DNA from 3 places in the Ruegeria sp. AD2(2025) genome. Region 2 is predicted to be linked to each of the others. Evidence: riboswitches for the same ligand, from Rfam matches in the RefSeq annotation. Region 2 holds a riboswitch; each other region holds the start of a gene.
The links. Region 2 has a riboswitch for cobalamin ahead of ACR1XV_RS02130 (DUF1636 family protein). Riboswitches for the same ligand answer to the same signal wherever they lie in the genome.

Region 1: another riboswitch for cobalamin. It lies ahead of ACR1XV_RS15470 (DUF1636 family protein); the one in region 2 lies ahead of ACR1XV_RS02130 (DUF1636 family protein).
Region 3: another riboswitch for cobalamin. It lies ahead of ACR1XV_RS19885 (hypothetical protein); the one in region 2 lies ahead of ACR1XV_RS02130 (DUF1636 family protein).

What each region holds. Positions count from the first base shown of each region.
Region 1 covers NZ_JBQFZS010000008.1:5,143-13,130, forward strand. The annotation lists gene ACR1XV_RS15460 (Na/Pi cotransporter family protein) at 1-1,286, opposite strand, end outside; gene ACR1XV_RS15465 (DeoR/GlpR family DNA-binding transcription regulator) at 1,369-2,163, opposite strand; cobalamin riboswitch at 2,398-2,610, shown strand; gene ACR1XV_RS15470 (DUF1636 family protein) at 2,712-3,068, shown strand; gene ACR1XV_RS15475 (ABC transporter ATP-binding protein) at 3,065-3,871, shown strand; gene ACR1XV_RS15480 (ABC transporter substrate-binding protein) at 3,868-4,815, shown strand; gene ACR1XV_RS15485 (FecCD family ABC transporter permease) at 4,817-5,830, shown strand; gene ACR1XV_RS15490 (amidase) at 5,878-7,527, opposite strand; gene ACR1XV_RS15495 (FadR/GntR family transcriptional regulator) at 7,524-7,988, opposite strand, start outside.
Region 2 covers NZ_JBQFZS010000001.1:435,738-443,725, reverse strand. The annotation lists gene recJ (single-stranded-DNA-specific exonuclease RecJ) at 37-1,779, shown strand; tRNA gene ACR1XV_RS02145 (tRNA-Glu) at 1,889-1,963, shown strand; tRNA gene ACR1XV_RS02140 (tRNA-Glu) at 1,986-2,060, shown strand; gene ACR1XV_RS02135 (NAD(P)-dependent oxidoreductase) at 2,117-3,184, opposite strand; cobalamin riboswitch at 3,219-3,421, shown strand; gene ACR1XV_RS02130 (DUF1636 family protein) at 3,505-3,885, shown strand; gene cobW (cobalamin biosynthesis protein CobW) at 3,882-4,937, shown strand; gene cobN (cobaltochelatase subunit CobN) at 4,941-7,988, shown strand, end outside.
Region 3 covers NZ_JBQFZS010000015.1:914-8,901, reverse strand. The annotation lists gene ACR1XV_RS19915 (SRPBCC family protein) at 1-254, opposite strand, end outside; gene nudC (NAD(+) diphosphatase) at 296-1,279, opposite strand; gene ACR1XV_RS19905 (bifunctional 2',3'-cyclic-nucleotide 2'-phosphodiesterase/3'-nucleotidase) at 1,459-3,339, shown strand; RNA gene ffs (signal recognition particle sRNA small type) at 3,378-3,476, shown strand; gene rsgA (ribosome small subunit-dependent GTPase A) at 3,637-4,665, shown strand; gene ACR1XV_RS19890 (alpha/beta hydrolase family protein) at 4,684-5,541, opposite strand; cobalamin riboswitch at 5,663-5,885, shown strand; gene ACR1XV_RS19885 (hypothetical protein) at 6,080-6,382, shown strand; gene ACR1XV_RS19880 (protein-tyrosine phosphatase family protein) at 6,386-6,889, opposite strand; gene ACR1XV_RS19875 (DNA polymerase III subunit gamma/tau) at 7,058-7,988, shown strand, end outside.

The sequences.
Region 1 (7,988 bases), on a different contig from region 2:
AGCCGCTTGGCCACCACATCACCCGCAGTCTCAAGTCGGACAGCGTATTCCAGTACATCGCGGGCTGTTTCCGAGCTTTTCTTGTCCATTTTCTCGGCGGGCAGCGCAGCAACAAAGGCGCGGATATCAGTCAGGCACTGGTTCACGTCCAGATCAATGGCCTGAACCGCCTTAATCTGTTCGTCATCGCCCGACCGGTACAGTCCGAGCAGCGGGCTGAACATGGTCTGGACCAGTTCGGCCATCCGCAGCAGTTCCCGCTTTAGGGCCGAAACGGCCAGCACAGGGCTCTCGGCCATGTCGGGGTCCAGCGCGCTGACGGGGCGGGTCAGCGGATCGCCCTGCGTCTGGGGTTTTGTGTCCGGGAAGAACCGTTCGAACGGCGCATGCAGCATACCGCAGAACGGCATCGACAGAATCAGCAGAGAAGCATTGAACGCCAGATGCGCGTTGACCAGCATCTGTCCCTGATAGTCCGCGCTCAGCATTCCGGTCCTAAGGGCCAGATTGGCAGCAAACAGGCATATAACAGCCCAAAGTCCGCGTAGTGCAAGGTTGGCAAAGGGGATGCGCCTTGCGCGCGGCTCCATCCCGCGGGTCAGCCAGACGGGGATCAGCGCACTGCCCAGATTGGCCCCCAGAACCAGCGAAAGACCCGCCGAAAATGGCAACGCCCCAATCTGCACCAGCGTCACACACATCAGAATCGCCGCGACCGAGCTGTGCATCACAAAGGCCAGCGCCCCCCCGACCAGAAAGGCGGCCACATAATCGCGCACCAGATAGTCGGCGATGGCGGGCAGAAAGGCACTGTCGCGGATCGGGTCCATCGCCTCGCGCAGGAACCGCAGCGAGATCAGGATTAAGGCGACCCCCATCAGGATGCGCCCGATCTGGCGAGGCTTCTTACGCTCGGTCTTGACGAACAGCCAACCGCCCACCGCCAGCAGCAGCGGTACCAGCCAGTCCAGCCGGAACGACAGAATTTGGATCACCAGAGCCGAGCCCAGATCGCCGCCCAGCACAATCGCCAGACCGGCGGAAAAGGCCAGATACCCACCGGCGGCAAAACCCGAAGCCAGCAGCGCAACCGCTGCCGAACTTTGCAGCACAACGGCCAGCACCATGCCCGTCATGCTTGCGCCGATCATGCTGTCATTGCGGGTCAGAACCCGCTGGAACGAGGCGCCATAGCTGCGCTCGATCCCAGTGCGCACCATGCGCACCGCAAACAGCAGCAACATCGTCGCGCCAGCCAGCTGCATCAAGAAAACGAGTATTGCCATTATGTAATTGCCTCAGGTCTTGTTTGGGGTTCATCCTGCGCGCAACTGGCGGCAGGACTCCCGTCATTCGTGCGGAGATATGTCATTCAGCCGCCAACAGCGTTTTGATCTGCCAGCCCTCAAGTTTTGCCGCCAGTTTCTTCCCCGGAAGCGCATCGGTGATCAGTTGGTCGACAGCCTGAGGCTCAAATCCCTGATGCGGCCCCGAGGTGTCGAATTTCTGGTGCACCATGGCGACCATGGTCCGGCTGGTGCGGTCCACGACCACCGATGCCAGCTCGGCCTCGCCCGGGCTCTGGTACAGAAACCCGAATTTCGGGTCCAACGCGTCCGGGCTGAGGATTGCGATGTCGTAGGTATAACGGCGCAGCTGCGCCTCGGCGACAAATCCGAATGTCCCCATTTCGTCCTTGCGCATTTCACCGCCCAGCAGAAAGACGCGGTTTCCGTTGTGTGCCAAAAGCTTATGCGCCACGTTCATCGAGTTGGTCACAACCGTCAGATCCCGTCTGTCCCGCAAGGTCTCGGCGACGAATGCGGTCGTGCTGCCGACATCTAGGAACAGCGTGGCCCCGTCTGGCACAAGGCTGGCAACCGCCTTTGCGACCTGCATCTTTTCTTCGGTGAACTCGCCAAGGCGTTGGAAAAATCCGATCTCGTGCTGCGCGTCCAACAGGCGAACCATGCCATGGTTCCGCTCGACTATTCCCAGCTTGGACAGGGATTTGATCGTGCGCCGGATCGTCTCATCCGAAACGCTAAGCGTTTCCGCCAACTCCACATTGCGGGCCTGGCCGCCCAGTTGACGCAGCGCTTCGATTATTTGAAGCTCTCTCGGAGATAATGAATTCCGGGCGATCACGTTCGCACTCCTCACGCTTTGTGTGGTTTTTGCACTAAAATCCAACAAAGTCCACACAAGTATTGTTTTTTAACCAATCCTACCCTCATTATTGGGTGTATTTGAGATTTCAGGCAATACCAGCGTCGTTTTTGCAGGCCCCGGGGAATACAAATCACCAACAGCGCGGGCTGCGCGGGGCATCCGGGACCGGTCTGCAAAAACTGCTCGTAAGTCATAAAGATCATATTGACGCACCTTTCTTTCTCGGGCACTCAGATCGCTGATGGTTCCTGCGGATACGCCAAGGGATGAAAAGGGAATACGGTGCGGCACCGGGATAACCGGAACACGCCAAGACCGTAACTGCCCCCGCAACTGTAAGCGGCGAGCGACGTCAAACACCCACTGGCCGACGGGCCGGGAAGGACGGCCGAGCGCAGACCCGCAAGTCAGGAGACCTGCCATCAAATGTTAACCAACCCGGGGCGGGGCGTCCTGGAAGGAGGCTTTGATGGCACGTCTGATGCGTGTTTACCTGATCGGCACCTTCCGTCCGCGCTTGGCAATATGTGGAGCGGACGATGTCAGACCGGCCTGACCATTTTCTTCTGATCTGCGCCACCTGTGACGGAGGCAAGCCCGTTGATGCCATGCGCGGCGATCTGACGGACAAGCTGCCACAGGGGTTTGCGATCCGCACAGTTGACTGCATGGCAGGCTGCGACCGCCCCCGGACAGTGGGCTTTCAGGCGACGGGGAAGGCCCAATACCTGTTTGGCGACATCCAGACGGAAGCGGATATCGAGGCTCTGACCCAATTTGCCCAGCAATATCGGAACTCGGCCGACGGGTGGACCAAGGCCACCGACAGGCCACCCGCCTTGCTGACCAAGACGCTGTCCCGCCTGCCTGCGATCCACCGCGAGGGGCAAGCATGAAAGGCCCGGATTTTCTGATTGCGCGCGATCTCGAATATAATGCACCAAACGGGGATGTGCTGTTGCAGGATGCTTCGTTTGAACTGGACGAAGGCGCGATATTGGCCATCGCCGGGCCCAACGGGGCGGGCAAAACCACGTTGCTGAACCTGCTGTCCGGCGCGGCCGAGATGACGCTGGGGGATGTGCTGGTCAGGGGGCGCAGCCTCAGGCAGATGCCCGCGACCGAGCGGGCCCGGATGATCGCCGTGGTCAGTCAGCAGGAATATCCCGACGGGCGGCTGTCATTGCGCGATTATGTTGCGCTGGGTCAGATTCCGATCCGAACCGACCGCTCGGCCGACGACCATGCCGCCGACCTGACGCGCATTCTGGACCTGACCGGGCTGACAACCCTGGCCGATAAGAAAATGGCCGTGCTGTCGGGGGGCGAGCGTCAGCGGGCCCATATCGCGCGGGCATTGGCGCAGGACCCCTCGCTGCTGTTTCTGGACGAACCGACCAACCATCTGGACCCCGATGCCAAAGGGCGGATGCTGTCTCTGGTCGCGGAACTGGGAATCACCGTGGTCATGATCGTGCACGATCTGGTCATGATCCCGGAATTCGCCACCCATGTCGCGCTGATGAAATCCGCTCGATTGACCGGTTTCGGACCCGTGGCCGAGGTGCTGACCCCGGATCGGGTCCGCGACACGTTCGGGGTCGATTACCTGTGCCTGCCGCACGAAGGGCGCATGATTCCGGCGCTGGATATCAGAAGAACCTCAATTTCATCTCGATCAAGGAGCATTCCTGAATGAAACACCTCTGGTCAGTGGCTTTGGCCACAGCCTTGGCGGGCGGCGCTGCCGCGCATGAGATCACCGTCGACAATTGCGGTGAACCGCTGGTCTTTGACACCGCGCCTGAGCGGCTGGTGGTGCATGACATGAACATGACCGACATGGCCTTTGCTCTGGGTCTGCAGGACAAGATCGTCGGTCTGACCGGCATCACCGGCTGGTACAAGACCAGCCCGGAATTCGACACGCTGCGCGGCGACATCCCCGAGCTTGCCCCGAAATACCCCACTGTCGAAAACCTTGTGGCGGTCGAACCCGACCTGTTCTTTGCCGGTTGGTATTACGGCATGAAGCCGGGCGGCGACGTCACGCCCGACACGCTGGAACCCTTTGGCATCAAGACCATGATCCTGACCGAAAGCTGCGTGCATCTGGACAAGGACCGCCCCGAGGCGAGCATGGACCTGCTCTTTGACGATATCCTGCGTCTGGGCAAGGTGATGCATGTCGAGGACAAGGCCGAGGCGCTGGTGGCTGGTTGGAAAGAGCAACTGGCCGGGATCGAGGCCAAGACTGCCGATCTGTCCAAACCGCGCGTTTTCCTGCTGGACGGTCCAGCGGATGCGCCCTTCACAGCCGGTAAATTCGCCATCCCCGACGCGATGATTACCGCAGCGGGCGGCGAGAATGTCACCCATGACATGGATACCAGCTGGGGCCGCACCTCGTGGGAGGCCGTAGCGGCCGCAAATCCGGAATTCCTGGTGCTGCTGGACTATCAGACCGGCAATGGCGCGGCGGATACGTTCAAGTTCCTGCAGGAACACCCCGTCATGTCGCAGACCGACGCGGTCAAGAACGAGCGCTGGATCGGCCTGCGGTACGAGGAACTGACCCCCGGACCGGCAAATATCGAGGCGATCTCGAAAATGGCGCGGGCCATGCATCCGGGTCAGAGCTGACATGGGCCGAACCGGCCTGACACTTGTGCTGGGGGCGGTCGTACTGGCCGCCCTTCTGCTGGTCTCGACGATCTACGGCACCACCCCGATCCCCCTGCCCGATACGGTCGACGCCGTGTTGCTGGGCACCGGGCTGGCCGGGGGCGAGATGTCGCCGCTGCACCGGATCGTCTTTGATCTGCGCCTGCCGCGCGCGCTGTTTGCGGCGGTGATCGGGGCCGGGCTGGGGCTGGTCGGTGTTGTCCTGCAAACCACAACACGCAACGATCTGGCAGACCCGTTCCTGTTCGGCCTGTCGTCGGGGGCAGCAGCCGGGGCCGTGTTCGTCATCACGGTAACGGGCGATATTCTGGGCTTCTGGACCCTGCCTCTGGCGGCGTTCTGCGGCGGGTTGATCGCCTCGGGCATCGTGCTGGCGCTGGTCCACGGGCTGCGCACCAGCGCGCCGGAAAAACTGATCCTGGCGGGGCTGGCGGTTTCGTTCCTGTTCTCGGCCATCACCAATTACCTGATCTTCGCAGGCGACAGCCGCGCGGCGCATTCGGTGATCTTCTGGATGCTGGGCGGTCTGGGCCTTGCACGGTGGGAGACGTTTCCGCTGGTCTGCGCCGGTCTGCTGCTGATCCTCAGCTATTCGCTCTATCGCAGCCGCTGGCTGGACGCGCTACTGACCGGAGATCTGACGGCATCTACCCTCGGAGTACCCGTTCAGGGGCTGCGGTTCAGCATGTTCTTCGTGGCCGCGCTGGCGACGGCTGTTTTTGTCTCGGTTGCCGGTGTCATCGGCTTTGTCGGCCTGATGGTGCCCCATATCGCGCGCGGCATCGCCGGACCGCTACACCGCCAGCTTCTGCCGACGGCGGCGATCGTGGGCGCGGGGCTGCTGACAGGGTCCGACATCATCAGCCGCCTGCTGCTGGCCCCGCAGGAACTGCCAGTTGGCATCGTCACAACATCCATCGGCTCGGTCTTCGTGTTCCTGCTGCTGTTCAGGGGCGCGAAGACACCGCGATAACACGGGACACCCCGGATTGTCCCTCTCGGGCCATCACGGACATGACTCTATCGCGGAAAAACCGGCCTCACGTCGGCCACGTCCAAGGCCTCTTCAAGCGCCATCCCGAGCGCCAGCATGGGGCCTTCGTCAAACAGTTGACCCCAGAGGGAGACACCTCGGGGCACTTTGAAGGCCGGGCCGTCGCCGGTTTCAGGTCCACCGGGCGCGCGGTTTCCCAAAGTTCCCGGCAGCCTGCTGGGCAGGCTTTCGAACCCGGCGCGCAAGTGCAGACAGGGATGGCCGGTGAAATTGCTGGCCACGAGCATCGGCCCGGTGGCCGCAGGGCCGATGAGCACATCAACCTGTGACATCAGCCTGCCCACCTCCTCCATCACCCGAAAACGCAGGCGATCGAGGTTGACGTGATCCACAGCCGAAAGAAAACGGGCCTTTCGCATCGTATTCGGCCAGGCTCCATCCTCCTGCCATGTCAGCGCATCGTCCAGATCCGACAGCGTCAGATCCTCAAACGCAGCGGCGGCCTCGGCGTAGAGGATGTTGATCAGCGAGGTGTAGGGAAGATCGGGCAACGCCACTTCCCGCACCGTCAACCCAAGCGCGCGGACCGTGTCCAGTATTGCATGGTCGGTTTCCGTTGCGCCTTCGGCAAACGCCTCGGGCAGATAACCGACAACCATGCCGTCAATGCCGCTGGCTGCATCAAAGCGGAAGGGAGCAGCAATCGAGCACAGATCCGCCGGATCATGACCGTTCAGCTCAGCCAGCACCAGCGCGGTATCTTCGACACTTCGGCAGATGGGACCAACCTTGTCCATAGACCAACTCAGCGCCATCGCGCCGCGACGGCTGACCCGCCCGAAGGTCGGGCGCAAACCAGTGGTCCCGCACCGTTCGGAAGGCGATACGATCGAACCCAGCGTCTCGGTTCCGATGGAAAACCCACACAAACCCGCTGCGGTGGCCGAGGCTGAACCCGCGCTTGAACCGCTCGACCCCTCGTTCAGGTTCCACGGATTGCGCGTCCGCCCCCCGTACCAAAGATCGCCATAAGCCAGCGCGCCGAGCGTTGTCTTTCCAAGCAAAACCGCACCGGCCTCGCGCAGCCTGCTGGTCACTTCAGCATCTGTATCCGGCACCCGATCCTGAAAGGGCTCGGCCCCCCACCCTGTCACGACACCTCTGGTATCGAACAGATCCTTGAGCGCATAGGGCACACCATGCAAAGGACCCCGTGAGCGACCCGCCCGCGTCAGAGCATCCATAGCGTCGGCTTCCGACAACGCCTGCGCATCGGTCACGGTCGCAAAACAGTTCAGCCTGGGGTTCAGAGACGAAATCCGTCTCAGATAAATCTCGGTCAGCCTGCGTGATGTGATCTGCCCTGAAGCGATCCAGTAGGAAAGACAGGTCAGCGGAGCAAAGGCGATATCGTCTTCCGACGCCGGAAGATCGCCGGTAAAACCGGACGTCCTGACTGCATCTTCTCCCGTCGGCATTCTGAAACCCGGCAGTCGGGGATCAAATCTGCTCGCCATTGGCGTCTCATTGGGTAAAGGCACCTTTCGCCGGGCCCGAGCCGCAAGGATTTGCGTTTCGATGCTGTCCACCATCTGCCCGCGCTCGGCGGGCGTGTAGGCGACACCGGCGAGTTTTTCGGCGGCTTCGATGTCGCCTATGGTGACAGAATCCGTCATGTCCGTTTGTCAGCCATCGAAAAGTCCGGAGGCGTCTCGCCATATCCGTGGGCACGCACTTCGCTTTCCAGCGCAGCAAATCTGGTTTCCAGATGATCGCGCATGGCCTGTCGTGCGACGTCAGCATGTCGCCGGGCAATCGCCTCGACGATCGCCATATGTTCCGAGTGGGTCACGGCCAGAGATGCCCCATCGCGCGCCTTGGCCCGGATCCGAACCCAGCCAGCATTGAAACGAATGCTGTCGAGCAGCGAATAGGCCGTCAGCAGTGGTCGGTTGCGGGCGCATTGAGCAATCAGCCTGTGGAAAGACCCATCCCACAGTTCGGTGGCCTGCGCATCCGCCGCTTCGAACTGGCGCTGTGCCAGATGGCGCAGGCGGCTGATTTCATCAGGCGTCATACGTTTTGAACAAAGCGCCGCCAGCTCCGGCTCGATACACAGACGAGCCTCCATGACTTC
Region 2 (7,988 bases):
TCCTGATGGGTCCGGCCTTGGTGCATGAGGTGAGATGTGGCGTTTCTGGGTGTTGAGCAATCGTTGAGCGGGCGGCGCTGGGTTGGACCGGGGATCGAGGTCGAACGGGCGGCCGAGATGATGGCGCAGCAGACCGATCTGCCGCGCGCTCTGTGCCAGGTTCTGGCCCGGCGCGGGGTTCCGGCGATGGAGGCCGCGGGATTTCTGGAGCCCAAGCTGAAAGAGCTGCTGCCCGATCCCCGTGCAATGAAGGATATGGAGGTTGCTGCGGCCCGGTTTCTGCAGGCCGTGCGTAAGCGTCAGAAGATCGCGGTGTTTGCGGATTATGACGTGGATGGCGGGTCTTCGGCGGCGCTGTTGCTGGTGTGGCTGCGACAGATGGGGATTGCTGCAACGCTCTATGTGCCGGATCGGATTGACGAGGGCTATGGGCCCAACGTGCCCGCCATGCAGGAGCTGGCGGCGAACCATGATCTGATCATCTGCGTGGATTGCGGAACGCTGAGCCACGAACCCATCGCTGCGGCCAAAGGCTCGGACGTAATCGTGCTTGACCACCATCTGGGCGGGGAAACCCTGCCGGATTGCGTGGCGGTGGTGAACCCGAACCGGCAGGATGAAAGCGGCGATCTGGGCTATCTGTGTGCCGCTGCGGTGGTGTTTCTGATGCTCGTCGAGGCCGGGCGGCAGCTGCGCGAGGCCGGGGCCAAGGGGCCGGACCTGATGGCGATGCTTGATCTGGTGGCTCTGGCCACGGTGGCTGATGTTGCGCCTCTGATCGAGGCCAACAGGGCGCTGGTTCGTCAGGGTTTGAAGGTCATGGCCCAGAGACAAAGGCCGGGGCTGGTTGCGCTGTCGGACGTGGCGCGTATGGATACCGCACCCAACAGCTATCATCTGGGGTTCCTGCTGGGGCCGCGCGTGAATGCAGGCGGGCGCATTGGGCAGGCCGATCTGGGCGCGCGGCTGCTGAGCACCGACTCGACGACCGAGGCCGAAGCCTTATCCGAGCGGCTGGATGCGCTGAACGCGGAGCGGCGAGAGATCGAGAACACGGTGCGCGCAGCCGCGCTAGCGCAGGCCGAAGAGCGAGGGCTGGATGCGCCGCTGGTCTGGGCGGCGGGCGACGGCTGGCATCCGGGCGTCGTGGGCATCGTTGCCTCGCGCCTGAAAGAGACCGCGAACCGCCCCGCTATCGTGATCGGGTTTGACGGGGATGAGGGCAAGGGTTCGGGCCGTTCGGTCTCGGGCGTTGATCTGGGTGCCTCGATCCAGCGGCTGGCGGCTGAGGGGCTGCTGGTCAAAGGCGGTGGTCACAAGATGGCGGCGGGGCTGACCGTGATGCGTGATCAGTTGGAACCCGCGATGGCGCGGCTGTCGGAACTGCTGGCCAAACAGGGCGCGGGGCAAAGCGGCCCGGCCGATCTGAAACTGGACGGCGCGCTGATGCCGGGGGCCGCGACGGTTGATCTGATCGAACAGATCGAAAAGGCGGGTCCCTTCGGGGCCGGAGCCCCTGCCCCGCGCTATGCCCTGCCCGATCTGCAGGTGCGCTTTGCCAAGCGCGTGGGCGAGACCCATCTGAAGCTCTCGCTGTCGGATGGCATGTCCGGCGGCTTGGACGCCATCGCCTTCGGGGCCTTCGATGGCCCGCTGGGGAATCGACTGTCCAACCATGGCGGGGCGCGGTTTCATTTTGCGGGTCGGCTTGAAGTGAATTCATGGGGCGGTCGGCAGAGCGTGCAACTGCGGTTGGAGGACGCCGCAGAAGCCGTCTGACGCCTGTTCAAAAGCCCTTGGAAGACGACCAAAAAAGTTTCGCAGCCCTGCGTTTTTCGTCTTGCGGGGGGGGAAGGTAGACCGTAAAAGGCCCTCCACAAGCCAGCGTGGCCCGTTCGTCTATCGGTTAGGACGCCAGGTTTTCAACCTGGAAAGAGGGGTTCGATTCCCCTACGGGCTACCATTTGCGTTTGTATGGCCAAAATGGCCCGTTCGTCTATCGGTTAGGACGCCAGGTTTTCAACCTGGAAAGAGGGGTTCGATTCCCCTACGGGCTACCATTTTTCCAAACATTTCAACGTGATCCGGGACCTTGGTGGTCCAGACAACACCCGGCCTATGCTGTGCTGCGGTTTTGCGGGACGACCTCATAGCCGGGTTCTTCGGGTTCATCGTCCAGCATTTCGGGTGGAAAGCCCGGGGCACGAATTTCAAGCCCGGTCGCGTCCTCGAGCCGTTTGATAATGTTCGGAGACAGCTCGCGCTCGCCATAGCGCGCGATCCCGTCTTCGAAAATCTTGATCATCAGCGGGTTGATCTCAAGCGGCACTCCGGCGCGGTCGGCGACCTCCTGAAACAGGCCAATATCCTTTTTTACCAGATCCATTGTGAACGAAATATCGCGCGAGCCATTCAGGATGACCTGACTTTCGGTCTCATGCACAAAGGAGGTGCCCGACGAAATCTTGATCGCCTCATAAGTGGTGCCAAGATCCATCCCAGCGGCCTTTGCAGTCACCAAGGCCTCGGCGCAGGTGATCAGGTTGGCGGTGGCGAGATAGTTGGTCAGCACTTTCAGAACCGATGCCGATCCCAGATCACCCGTATGCAGAATGCGCCGCCCCATGGTGGTCAGGAAGGGCAGGATACGCTCGAACGTGGCGCGGTCACAGCCCGCGAAGATCGAGATATTGCCCGTCGCGGCCCGGTGGCATCCGCCCGAAACCGGGCAGTCCACCGCAGCCCCGCCCCGCTCGATCACCATCGCGCCAAGGCGTTTGACCTCGGCTTCGTCGGTGGTCGACATCTCCATCCAGATTTTGCCGGGGGCGACCTCGGGCAGCATTTCCTGCATCACGGCATCCGAGGCGGCGGGGGATGGCAGGCAGGTGATCACCGCATCGCAATCGCGCATTAGCTGGGCCGGGCTTTCAGCGGCCTTGGCCCCTTTCGTGACAAACGCGCCCACCAGATCCGGGTTCAGATCATGCACCGTCAGATCGATTCCGTTGCGCAGCAGCGATCCCGAGAGCTTGCCCCCCACATTTCCCAACCCGATAAACCCTACTTTCATCCGCCGCATCCTCCTGTTCGCGTCTTGCGAACCATGCCAGCATGTCGGCCCAACCGGATCATGCCGCCCAGCGACCCGGACAGGTCGCTTTTTACCCGCGTGATCACGGATCAGCGTGTTGCGCTTGACAAGCGGGGTAACCCTGCCGCATGTCCCTTTCGTTGGTGTCTGCGACAGCAGATGAAAAGGGAATGCGTCAGCGGATCATCCGTCAAACGCAGCCGCCCCCGCGACCGTGACCGGAGAGGGTGCCCAAGCCACTGGCGAATGCCGGGAAGGCGGGACATCCGACAGAGGCCTCCTCTGACATCCGCAAGCCGGGAGACCTGCCAACACCCGAAGATGAAACCGGACGGGGTGTTCCGGTGTCGGGTCAAGGGACCCGCATGAAACCCCGTCCCCCACGATGAGGATTTGGGGGGATGAGAGACATGACCGAGACCGCTCCGGTCGAATTGCTGGTTTGCACCACTTGTCGTCGCGGGCTGCCCGTAGAAGATGATGCGCAACGCCCCGGCACCCTGTTGCACAAGGCTTTGGAACAGGCGGAGCTACCCGAAGGGATAACCCTGAAAGCCGTAGAATGCCTTTCGAACTGTGACGAGGGCTGTTCCATCGTGCTGCGCGGCGGGCCGGATCGCTGGACCTTTGTTTACGAGCATCTGAACGAGGTCGACCATGTCGACGTGATCGTTGACGGCGCCACCAAGTACCTCGCGACCGAGGACGGTCTGGTCAAATGGCGCGAGCGCCCTGAACATTTCCGCAAAAACTGTGCGGCCCGCATTCCCCCGATTGGAGCCCTGAAATGAGCAATCTCGAAAAACTCCCCGTCACCGTGATCACCGGCTTTCTGGGTTCAGGCAAGACCACGCTGGTGCGCCACCTGATGCAGAACCCGCAGGGCAAGCGTTTGGCCGTTGTCGTCAACGAATTCGGCGATGTTGGTGTTGATGGCGATATCCTGAAATCCTGCGCCATCCCGGATTGCCCGGCGGAAAACATCATGGAACTGGCGAACGGTTGCATCTGCTGCACCGTGGCCGACGATTTCATCCCCACGATTGAGGCCCTGATGGCGCTGGAGCCGCGCCCCGATCATATTCTAATCGAAACTTCCGGCCTCGCCCTGCCCAAACCGCTGCTGAAAGCGTTCGACTGGCCGGACATCCGCTCAAAAATCACGGTTGATGGCGTGATCGCTCTGGCCGATGCCGAAGCCGTGGCCGCAGGTCGCTTCGCGCCCAATGTCGAGGCGGTGGACGCCCAGCGCATGGCCGATGACTCGATTGACCACGAAACGCCCCTGTCCGAAGTGTTCGAGGATCAGATTTCCTGCGCCGATATCATCCTGCTGACCAAGCCCGATCTGGCCGGTCCCGAAGGTGTCGCCAAAGCGCGAGAGATCATCGCCGCCGAAGCCCCGCGTCCCCTGCCCGTAGTTGAGGTCGCCGAGGGAGCCGTTGACGTCCGCGTCGTGCTGGGTCTTGAAGCCGCCGCCGAGGATGACATGGACGCACGTCCCTCGCATCACGACGGCCACCACGATCATGAGCATGACGATTTCGAAAGCATCATCGTCGAGTTGCCGGAACAGTCTGACCCGCTGGATCTGGTTGCCAAGATCGAACGTCTGGCCAAGGAGCTGAACATCCTGCGCGTCAAAGGCTATGCCGCCGTTCAGGGCAAACCGATGCGCCTGCTGGTGCAGGCCGTTGGTGCGCGTGTGCGCCATCAGTACGACCGCCCATGGGAGCCCGGCGAAGACCGCCGCTCGCGCCTTGTGGTCATTGCCGAGCATGATGACATCAAAGAGGCCGAAATCCGCGACATCCTCGTGGGTGTGGCCGAGGCCGCCGAGTAAGCCATGCACGTCGTCTTCCGCGAAAGCCACGGGCTCGAGGAAACCGAGACCCCGACCGATCTGGGCCAGAGCCCGGCGGATCTGGTGGTGCTGTCATTCTCTGACAGCGACCTCGGCGCTTTCGCGGCTGGCTGGCATCGCGGCGGTGGCTCAGAAGGGCGGATGCCGACGCTCCGGCTGGCCAATCTGACGGCGCTGAAACATCCTTTGTCCGTTGACACCTATGTCGAACAGACGCTGGAGGGTGCCAAGGGCATCCTGATCCGTCTGATCGGCGGGGTGCCCTATTGGTCCTATGGGTTGCAGCAGGTTCTGGCACTGGCGCAGGCCAAAGGGATTGCTCTGGCCGTCCTGCCCGCCGATGGGCGCGAGGATACGCGGCTGGATGAGTATTCCACCCTGCCCGTCTCGACCCTGCGGCGGCTGGCGCATCTCTGCGACACGGGCGGAGAAGTTGCGGCGCAGGCGGCACTGGCGCAGATGGCGCTGGCAGCGGGCCTTTATGCGGGGCCGGTGATGGGGGCCAAGACGATCCCCGAATGCGGCGCATGGTGCCCGGATCGCGGGGTTATCCCGGCAGCTGAGGCGTTTTCAAACGATGCCAAACGCATCCTTGTCACCTTTTACCGTGCCTATCTGACCTCAGCGGACACCGCGCCTGTCGCAGCCCTGATCCGCAGCCTGCGCGCGCGGGGTCTGGAGGCTGTGGGCCTGTTCTCGCCATCTCTCAAAGCACCCGCCGCCGCCGATTGGTTGCGCGACACCATTGTGGCCATGAAACCATCGGCGATCATCAACGCGACGTCCTTCTCGGGCAAGGGCGCGTCAGGCACCTCGCCTCTGGACGCCGCCAATGTGCCGGTGTTTCAGGTCGCACTGGCCACCTCGCGCCGCAAAGCATGGGCCGAGGCGGAACGCGGCTTGTCCCCTGCCGATCTGGCCATGCATGTGGTTCTGCCCGAGGTCGACGGGCGAATTAGCGCGGGCATCGCATCCTTCAAGGAACCCGGCAAACGCGACCCGCATCTGGAATATTCCCGCTTTGCCCACCGCGCCGAGCCCGAACGGATCGAGGCCATCATCGACCGCGTCACCGGCTGGCTGAATCTGGTGGACAGACCCAAAGCAGATCAGGTTCCGGCGCTGGTGCTGTCCACCTATCCCGGCAAAGACTGGCAGATGGCTCATGCGGTGGGTCTGGACGCACTGGCCTCGGCCGAGGCGATGCTGGCCGATCTGCAAGACGAAGGCTATGACACCGCGCCTGCTGAGCCGATTGCTGAGACGCTGCTGGATGCGCGGATTTCATGGCCTCTGGCGGATTATCTGACCGCGCTGACCGAATTGCCTGAAAACCTGCACGCAGACCTGCAAACCGTCTGGGGTAACGCCGAAGATGACCCGGTATTCTCAGACGGCGCATTCCATTTCACCGCCCTGCGCCGTGGCAAGGCTCTGATCGCTCTGCAGCCAGAGCGCGGCACGCCCGAACTGCGCGATGACGACTATCACGACCTGTCCCGCACTCCGCGCCACAGCTATGTCGCCTTCTATCTGTGGGTGCGAAAGGGCCTGGGTGCAGATGCGCTGATCCATATCGGCGCCCATGGCACGCTGGAATGGCTGCCGGGCAAATCGGTCGCTTTGTCCGCGGATTGCTGGCCCGAGGCTTTGATCCACGACCTACCGGTGATCTACCCTTTCATCGTCAACGACCCCGGCGAAGCCGCGCAGGCCAAGCGCCGCATCGGGGCCGTCACGCTGGGCCATATCCCGCCCGCCATGAAAGAAAGCGGCACGCCGGATCGTATGGTGCGGCTGGAATCGCTGCTGGATGAGTTTTCGAACGCCGATGGCCTCGACCCCAAGCGCCGTGACAGGCTGCAAGAAGACATCCGCGACGAAGCACAGGCCATCGGGCTGGAAAACGACCTTGGCCTTGATCAGGCTACCTGCACCGCCGAGGCCATCACCCGCATCGACCGTTTCGTCTGCGACATCAAGGAAAGCCAGTTTGGCGACGGGCTGCATATCTTTGGCCGCGTGCCCGACGTAACGGGCAATTTCGACCCTGCGCCCTCGGCCCATGCCGAACGCGAAGGCCTGCTGGCTGCGCTGGCAGGGAAACGGATCGAAGCAGGACCGTCCGGGTCGCCCTATCGCGGACGCTCGGACGTGCTGCCGACAGGGCGGAACCTCTACACCACCGACCCGCGTTCGGTCCCGACCCGCGCGGCGTATACCCAAGGTGTGAAACTAGCCGAGGAACTGGTGCGGCGGCACCTGCAAGAGGAAGGCGACTATCCAAAGGGCCTGATCGTTGACCTCTGGGGCTCGGCCACAATGCGCACCGCGGGTGAGGAATTCGCCATGGCCTTGCACCTGTTGGGCGTCAAACCGGTCTGGGACAAAGGGTCCGAGCGGGTGTCGGGCATCGAGGTACTGCCGATCACCGACCTCAGCCGCCCGCGTCTGGACGTGACGCTGCGGGTCTCGGGCCTGTTCCGCGACGTATTCCCGACGCTCTCGGCGCTTTACGGCCAAGCCATTCGCGCCCTGTCCGCTCGGGATGAGGCCCCGGACTGGAACCCCTATGCCGGTCACGAACCGGCGGCTCGCGTCTACGGCCCGGCCCCCGGCAGCTATGGCCTGAACATGACCCACCTGTCCGAAACCTACACTGACCAGGCCCGCGCACAGGCGGGTGAAGCTTGGCTGGATGCCAGTTCCTTTGCGCTGGAAGGCGAGCATATCGCGCAGGACAAAGACGGCATTACCCAGCGCGTTGCCAATGCCGACAGCTTTGTCCACCTGCAGGACCTGACCGAAACCGACCTGCTGCTGGCCAATGACTATGCCACGCATGAGGCCGGGTTTGCGGCGGCCAAGAAGATCACCGGCGGCAGCGCACAGCTTTACCATCTGGACAACACCAACCCCGATACGCCCCGCGCGCGCACCTTGCCCGAGGAAATCAGCCGCGTGGTCCACGCCCGCGCCGCAAACCCCGGCTGGATCGCCGGGATGCAACGCCACGGGTTCCGCGGGGCC
Region 3 (7,988 bases), on a different contig from region 2:
TTGCTGCTGGCCTCGAACCGCATCAGCGACGGCGTCTCGCATTCGGCCAGCAATACCGAGATCTGGCGCGGTTTGCCGCGGATGTTCAGCTCGGTCTCCCACGTCGCCCCGGCCTGCGGGGTCCCGTATCCGGCCGTGCGGCGCACCTCGATCCCGCGGCGCATGGCCATCCGTTCGAAACGTTCGAAATCGGCGACCATGGCAAACACCGTGTCGATCGGAACCTCGATATCTTCCTGCGCTGAAAACTGCATCTCGTTTCTTTTCCATCCCCGGGCTCGGGGCCAGTTTCTCGTTAGTCCAGTGTGTCTGCAAGCCAATGCTGCAGCAAAAAATGCGCAATCGCGCCTTTTCGGGCGGGCAGCAGCCGGGGGTGATCCCCGGCAAAGACCTCCATCATCTCGGTCCGGCTGACCCAGATCGCATCCTCGATCTCGACCGGATCAATCTCGATTTCGGGGGACAGGGCCTGGCCCGCGCAACCGAACATCAGCGAGGCCGGAAATGGCCAGGGCTGGCTGGCCAGATAGCGCACCGCGCCGACCGGCACGCCCGCCTCTTCCATAACTTCGCGCCGCACCGCCGCCTCAAGCGTCTCGCCGGGTTCGACAAACCCGGCCAGCAGCGAATACATCCCCTCGGGCCAGCCGGGCGATCGCCCCATCAGCACCGAGTTGCCATGCGTAATCAGCATGATCACCACCGGGTCGGTGCGTGGGAAGTGCTGCCCCCCACAGGCGGGGCAACTGCGTTGCCATCCACCCTGAGACATCTCGCTGGCCGCGCCGCAGCGGGCGCAGAACCGGTGCGTTTCGTGCCAGCCGATCACCGCCTTGGCGGTCGCCGCCAGTTCGGCATCGCGCGGGCTGAGGCGGGTCATGATTCGTCGCAGCTCGGCAAAGACATGGCCGTCCGGCAGGTCCGGGTGCTGCTGTTCGCTGCGATCCACAAAGGCGCCTACATCGGCCAGATCCAGCCCTTCGGCAGCCCAACCCGAGATATCCATGGCAAAAAGCGGCATGCCATCGTCCGACAGGCCCAGCAGAACCGGCTGTTCTATCACGCCGCCCGGCCCGTGTTGCAGAACCTTGTGATCCATCGGGATCAGGGCCAACGTGTCCAACCCCTCGCCCTGCACCAGCAGCTTGCCGCGCCACAGCAACAGGCAACGCGCCGCCGGATCGTCATAGGTCTGCGCCAGTTTCCCCGCATCGCCGCGCAGCAATCCCGCCCGGTTCAGCCCCGAGCCGCCAAATGTGACCTGTTCCGCACGCTTCATGCCTGTTGTCCTCAAGTACCGGGCAAAGGGCTGCCATGTCTTTGGACCCGGCGCAACGGGTATTCACCAGCGAAATTATTTTCGTCTGCCGCCGAAAGACCGCAGCATTGCCCCGGAATTTGCACTAAGTCATCCTCATGGTGAATATCGAGTTACTTTGACAGCCAGAAGTAGAAATTTTGAAATCCAGTCCATCGTCACGCCCACAACAAGGGGGCCGTTCCGGCGCATCCCTGCGGATATTGGCGACCTCTGACCTGCATATGCATCTGACGGCATTCGATTATTACGCCGACAGCCCGACCACCGATATCGGCCTGACCCGCACGGCCAGCCTGATCCGCGCCGCGCGCGAGGAGGCTCGGCGAGAAGGTGCCTTGGTTCTGTTGGTCGATAATGGAGACGCGCTGCAGGGAACCCCGTTCGGTGACTGGGCAGCGGAGGCCGCGCCCGATGCGCACCCGCTGCCCGCTGCGTTCAACGCGCTGGGGTATGATGCGGTGGGGCTGGGGAATCATGATTTCGGCTTCGGGCTGGAGTTTGTCGATGGCATCGCCGCGCAGAATGCCTGCCCCATGGTGTGCAGCAACATGCGCGCAACCAATGGACCGCAGGGGTGGCTGCCCTATCTCGTTTTGGATCGGCACGTCAGCGTCAACGGGCAGGAGGTTCCAATCCGGATCGGCGTCCTGTCGCTCGTGCCACCGCAAACCGCGCAATGGGAAGCGCATGTGCTTCACGGTCAGGTCGAAGTGACCGACATTTTGTCCGCAGCCCGGCAGACTGTGTCAGACCTTGAGGGCGAAGGGTGCGATCTGGTTGTTGCGCTGGCGCATTCGGGGTTGAACGACGCAAAGGCGAAAGTCGGTCTTGAAAACGCGACGATCCCATTGGCCGCACTGGCTGGGATCGATGTCATTGTTGCAGGTCATACCCATCTGACCTTGCCGGGCAAGGCGCATGCAGAACTGCCTTTTGTCGATCACGAGAAGGGCTTGGTACATGGCAAACCGGTCGTGATGCAGGGATGGGGGGGCTCGCATCTTGGCGTCATCGATCTGGAGCTTGAGCAAGACCCGCAGCGCGGTTGGACTGTTGTGGACAGCCGGGTCGAGGCCGTTCCGATCAAGACCGACGCCGGGCTCACACCCGAAGACGCCGAGATCGCCCGACTCTTTGCCGAAGGCCATGCCGAAACGCGCAAGCGGGTTGCCAAGCCAGTGGGGTCGGTGCCGCAAACGCTGCACAGCTATTTCTCGTACTGTGCGCCGGACCGGGGTTTGGCGCTGATGGCAGCAGCACAGGCGGCTGCGGTGCGCCCTTACCTTGTTGGGACAGACTGCGAGGGTCTGCCCATTCTGTCGGCCACCGCACCAGCAAAATTCGGTGGCCGTGCAGGCCCCGGGCACTACACCGAAGTTCAGGCAGGCGACATATCGATCCGCCACGTCGCCAATATGCACGTGTTTCCCAATGAACTGCGCGCGGTCCGTGTGACGGGAGCGCAGCTGCGCGATTGGCTGGAGATGTCTGCAGGGGTATTCAACCAGCTTTACGCAAAAGGACCCGTGGACCTGATCGATTCTGATCGGGCCGGGTTTAACTTTGACGTCCTGCACGGTGCAACATACCAGATTGATCCGACGCAACCGGCCCGCTTCGACAGCTCGGGCCAGCTGACCGACCCGGCCCATCGACGCATCCGGGCGCTTGCGGTGAACGGCGAACCGGTCGCTGCCGATCAGAGTTTTGTCATCGCGACCAATAACTATCGCGCCAGCGGCGGCGGGCATTTTCCCTTTGCTGATCAGCTACAGATGATCACACTGCCCGCGCTGCGTATTCATGATCTTTTGTGCGACTACCTATCTGGAAAATGCCCCAAAGATCTTTTGGAACAGGCACCGCGTCCGTTCACGTTGACCGCGCCAACCGGGACCGAAGCAATTCTGCGGACGGGCCCCGGCGCGCGCGCCTATATGGATGAGCTCGCCGAATACGCTCCACGCCTCCTACCCCTGGATGACGACGGGTTTCTGCCCGTTCATCTGACCCTGTGACGGGTTGCCAAGGCCACGCAGCGCGCCTATATGGGGGGCGAGAGGTTGGCGCGGGCGAGCGCCTCGCCAACCTGGTCAGGTCCGGAAGGAAGCAGCCACAACGAGTCCCGCTTGGGTCGATGTCCAGCCTCTCACCTGAACCAACCCATAGCCGCAGGAGGGCTTTATGATTGTAGCAAAAACCCTTCGGGCAGCCCGGTTCTGATCCTCAGCGATCTTCTGACTGCCTGAACACATGACCAGCGGATGCGCGATTGCCATCCGACGGACACGCTGTTTCTGATCACAGGCAGAGCAATGTATCTTTCCCTCTCGGACCTCGGATGGTCCTCTCATTTCGCCGCGCAACACGCGGCCAACCCTTCATGCCAACCTTTTCGCATCACCGCCGTGCACCGGGACCGGCTGATCGGTCTCAGCCCGGATGGCGAATCCCCGCTGCTGACCCCGGACCGCCCGACGGGCGATTATACGGTCGGCGACTGGGTTCTGGCGGACGCAGACAACCGCGTCCGGCACCTGCTGGACCGGCGCAGCCTGCTGCAACGCCGGGCGGCTGGCACCGGAGCTTCGGCACAACTGATCGCTGCCAACGTCGACGTGCTGTTCATCATCAGTTCGTGCAACGCCGATTTCAGCCTGCCCCGGCTGGAGCGTTATCTGGCGCTGGCCCATCAGGCCGGAAGCTATCCGGTGATCGTGCTGACAAAGGCCGACATATCGGATGCGCCCGAGACCTATGTGCAGCAGGTACAGGCCATCGACCCGTTTCTGACGGTACTTGCGATCAATGCGCTGGACCCGACTGAGATCGAACAGGTTCTGTCATGGTGTCCAAAGGGCCAGACCGGCGCACTAGTGGGCTCATCCGGTGTTGGCAAGACGACGCTGGCCAATGCCATGACCGGGCAGGATCAAGCCACGGCAGGCATCCGCGAGGACGATGCGAGGGGGCGGCACACCACCACCGCTCGCGCGCTGCACCGCATGCGCAACGGTGGATGGCTGATCGACACGCCCGGCATGCGCGCCTTGCGGTTACTGGACGCGCAGGAAGGTGTGGACGAGGTGTTCTCGGACCTCATGGAGCTTGGCAAGAACTGCCGGTTCTCGGATTGCCAGCACGAGGCGGAGCCCGGCTGTGCCGTGCAGGCCGCGATCCAAGACAGTGCGCTTGATCCCTCACGGCTGGAGCGGTGGCGCAAGCTGCGGCGGGAGGATCAGCGCAACTCGGAAACTATCGCGCAGTCTCGTGCCCGCGACAAAGCGTTCGGCAAGATGGTGCGCGGAGTCATGCAAGAGAAGAAATCGCGCAAGCGACTGTGACCGGCAGGCCTCGTCTGATCAGGCGATCAGGCGGGGCCAGACGGCAGCGTTACGCCGGGCGAAAACACCGATATGGCCGACCTTGGACAATCCGAACTCTTGCGGTGACAGCAGATGACGGCGCGCGGCGGGACCGTAGAGATCGGCGAGCCGCCAGACCGCCTCGGGCGGCACCATCTGGTCGTCTTCGAAGGCAAACAGATCAACAGGCCCGCCTATGCTGGACCATCGCGCGGCGGGCAGGGTCTGTCCGATCTCGGGCAGATAGCTGTCGGGCGCGGTGCACCATTTGCGCCATTGCCAATAAACCCCGGCGGGCAGATTTTCACCAAAGCCCAGCGCCTTACCCGGCAGATAGCCCAGCGCACGCGCCGCTAGCGGCGCGTGACCGTACCAAAACAATGCAGCCAGGGCACGATAGGGCCACGGGTGATCCGATAGCGTCACGAGCCCGGAACAGACACAGATCATCCGGTCAATACGGTCAATATCGGGTTGCACCGGCCCCAGCATCGCCCCCAACGAGTGGCCAATGCTCCAGAGTTTTGCTTGCGGAAACCGCCGCCGCATCTCAGTGCGCGCGGCCGGGATATCGATCAGCGCCCAATCCGCCATCGTCACCGTCGACGCCTTCTGCGGCCCGGTCAGGGACTGGCCAAAATCGCGATAGTCATAGGTCAGGCAAGCCATTCCATGCTCAGCCACCAACCAGCGGGCGAAATGCTGATAATAGTCACGCGGCACCCCGGTCGCATTGTTGATCACGACGACCGTTTCCGGCTCTGACGCGGGCCGGTAGAGCCGCGCCGACAGCATCGCAGGGCCGGAGGGGAACCGGAAATCTTCCGTCATCACGGTCTGCTGCGCATCTAACATTGGGTCCTCTGGCACAATCTGAACCGATCAGTTCATTTCGTCACCGCAGAGTCAAGATTGACGTAAAGGGACCACTAGCGGGCCGCGCCCGCCAATTCGCTTGACTCGATGCCCGCCCAACCGCTAGCGATGCGGTGATGGTTCCCGCGCCTTTGACCAAGGCCGGGATGAAAAGGGAACACGGTGCGGCCCTGCCCGGCGACAACCGGAACGGACCAAATCCGCGACTGCCCCCGCAACTGTAAGCGTTGAGCAATGCCGAAATGCCACTGGCCGAAAGGCTGGGAAGGTCGGCAAAGCGATGACCCGCAAGTCAGGAGACCTGCCATCGGAACAGAAACTGAAACTCGGGCGGGGTGTCCGGGCAGGTCCTGACAGCAAAGCGCCGTCCAACCTGTTTCACGCCCTCAGCCCCACGCGCGGAGGGCGCAGTATGATATGGAAGACCGGAACCCACCAGTTCTCGGCAACAATTTGCCAAAGGACGGGGAAAACCTGTCCGGCTTTGGCGCGAATCGCACGGGCACTGGCCAATTCGATGACCAAGGCTGCGCCAGCAACAACTGCAGATTTCGAGATTCAGGGCAGCAGTGAACTGACGCACTGCGCTGACGGGTGCACCGCCCGTTTTCGCGCCCGCGCGGCCGAAATCAGAGTATTCTGCGGAACCGGATCAGACCAGGCCATCGAGCAACTGGACAGCTATGCAGACCTGTTGTTCGGCTCCGAGACCGCAGCCTTGTCGACGGATATCCTGACGACACCGCCTTGCGCGATGCTCGAAGCGTTGACGCTGTCTCGGGGCGCACCGATGCAAGCCGAGTGCCGCCCGTCAGCTTGATCTTCAGCCCGCCGCCAGAATGCCGGCGGGCGCAATCGACCATTCCATCTGCGCATCGGTTTCGACGGCACAGGGCCGCAACGCGCGCAACCGCTGCAACGCCGCATCAGGATGCTCTCCGCATTCTATCATCAAACGCAATACGATCATGCCAGAGCGACCGCAGCCGCCCCTGCAGTGAACCAGAATCCGCCCACCGCCTGACAGCGCATGACGCGCTGCGGCGCTGACCTCGACCCAGCGTTCGTCGACCTCGGGCGATGGCGTGCCATAATCCTCGACCGGCAAATGAACCCAGCGGCAGGCGCGGCTTCGCACGTCGATCCCGAAATCTCTTGCGCCATCGAGTATCATCTCGACCTCGGTCGCCATTGACAGGATCAGGCCGGGTTTCCAATCGGCCACGGCATCAAGATCACTCTGATAATCGCCCCCCCGACCCGGCATGGATGTCAGCGCAAGCGTTCCTCCGCCAACCTGAAGTGCGTGGATAACCATCTCAGACATTCTACGTTCCCCCCGAAACGTTGATCGCAAGATCTTCATACTGTCTTCAAGTGTCCGATCTTAACCGCGTGGCCCGGCATTCCAAAACGAAAATCATGAAGGCGGGCGGTGGACGCGGACAGCGGGGGCCTCTACGCTGCGGCAGAACTCGAATCCGCGAAAGCAGACATGACCGACACGCCCAGCCCCGCCTATCAGGTTCTCGCCCGCAAATACCGCCCGGAAACCTTCGCCGATCTGGTCGGTCAGGACGCCATGGTGCGCACCCTGAAAAACGCGTTCGAGGCGGACCGGATCGCGCAGGCTTTCATCATGACCGGCATTCGCGGCACCGGCAAAACCACCACCGCCCGGATCATCGCCAAGGGCATGAACTGCATCGGCCCGGATGGTGAAGGCAAGCCCACGACCGAGCCTTGCGGCCAATGCGAACATTGCGTGGCCATCATGGAAGGCCGCCATGTCGACGTGATGGAAATGGACGCCGCCAGCCGCACCGGCGTGAACGATATCCGCGAGATCATCGACAGCGTCCGCTATCGCGCCGCCTCGGCCCGTTACAAGATCTACATCATCGACGAGGTCCACATGCTCTCGACCAGCGCCTTCAACGCGCTGCTCAAGACGCTTGAGGAACCGCCCGAGCATGTAAAGTTCATCTTCGCCACCACCGAGATTCGCAAGGTCCCAGTGACGGTGCTGTCACGCTGCCAGCGCTTCGACCTGCGCCGGATCGAGCCCGAGGACATGATCGGCCTGCTGCGCAAGATCGCCGACGCCGAAGGGGCCCAAATCGCCGAGGATGCGCTTGCGTTGATCACCCGCGCCGCTGAAGGCTCGGCCCGCGATGCGACCTCGCTGCTGGACCAGGCCATATCCCATGGCGCGGGCGAGACCAGCGCCGATCAGGTGCGTGCGATGCTGGGTCTGGCCGACCGGGGCCGGGTGCTGGACCTGATCGACATGATCCTGCGCGGCGACGCGGCGGGGGCCCTGACCGAACTCAGCGCCCAATACGCCGAAGGGGCCGATCCGCTGGCCGTGCTGCGCGACCTTGCCGAGATCACCCATTGGGTGTCGGTCGTGAAAATCACACCCG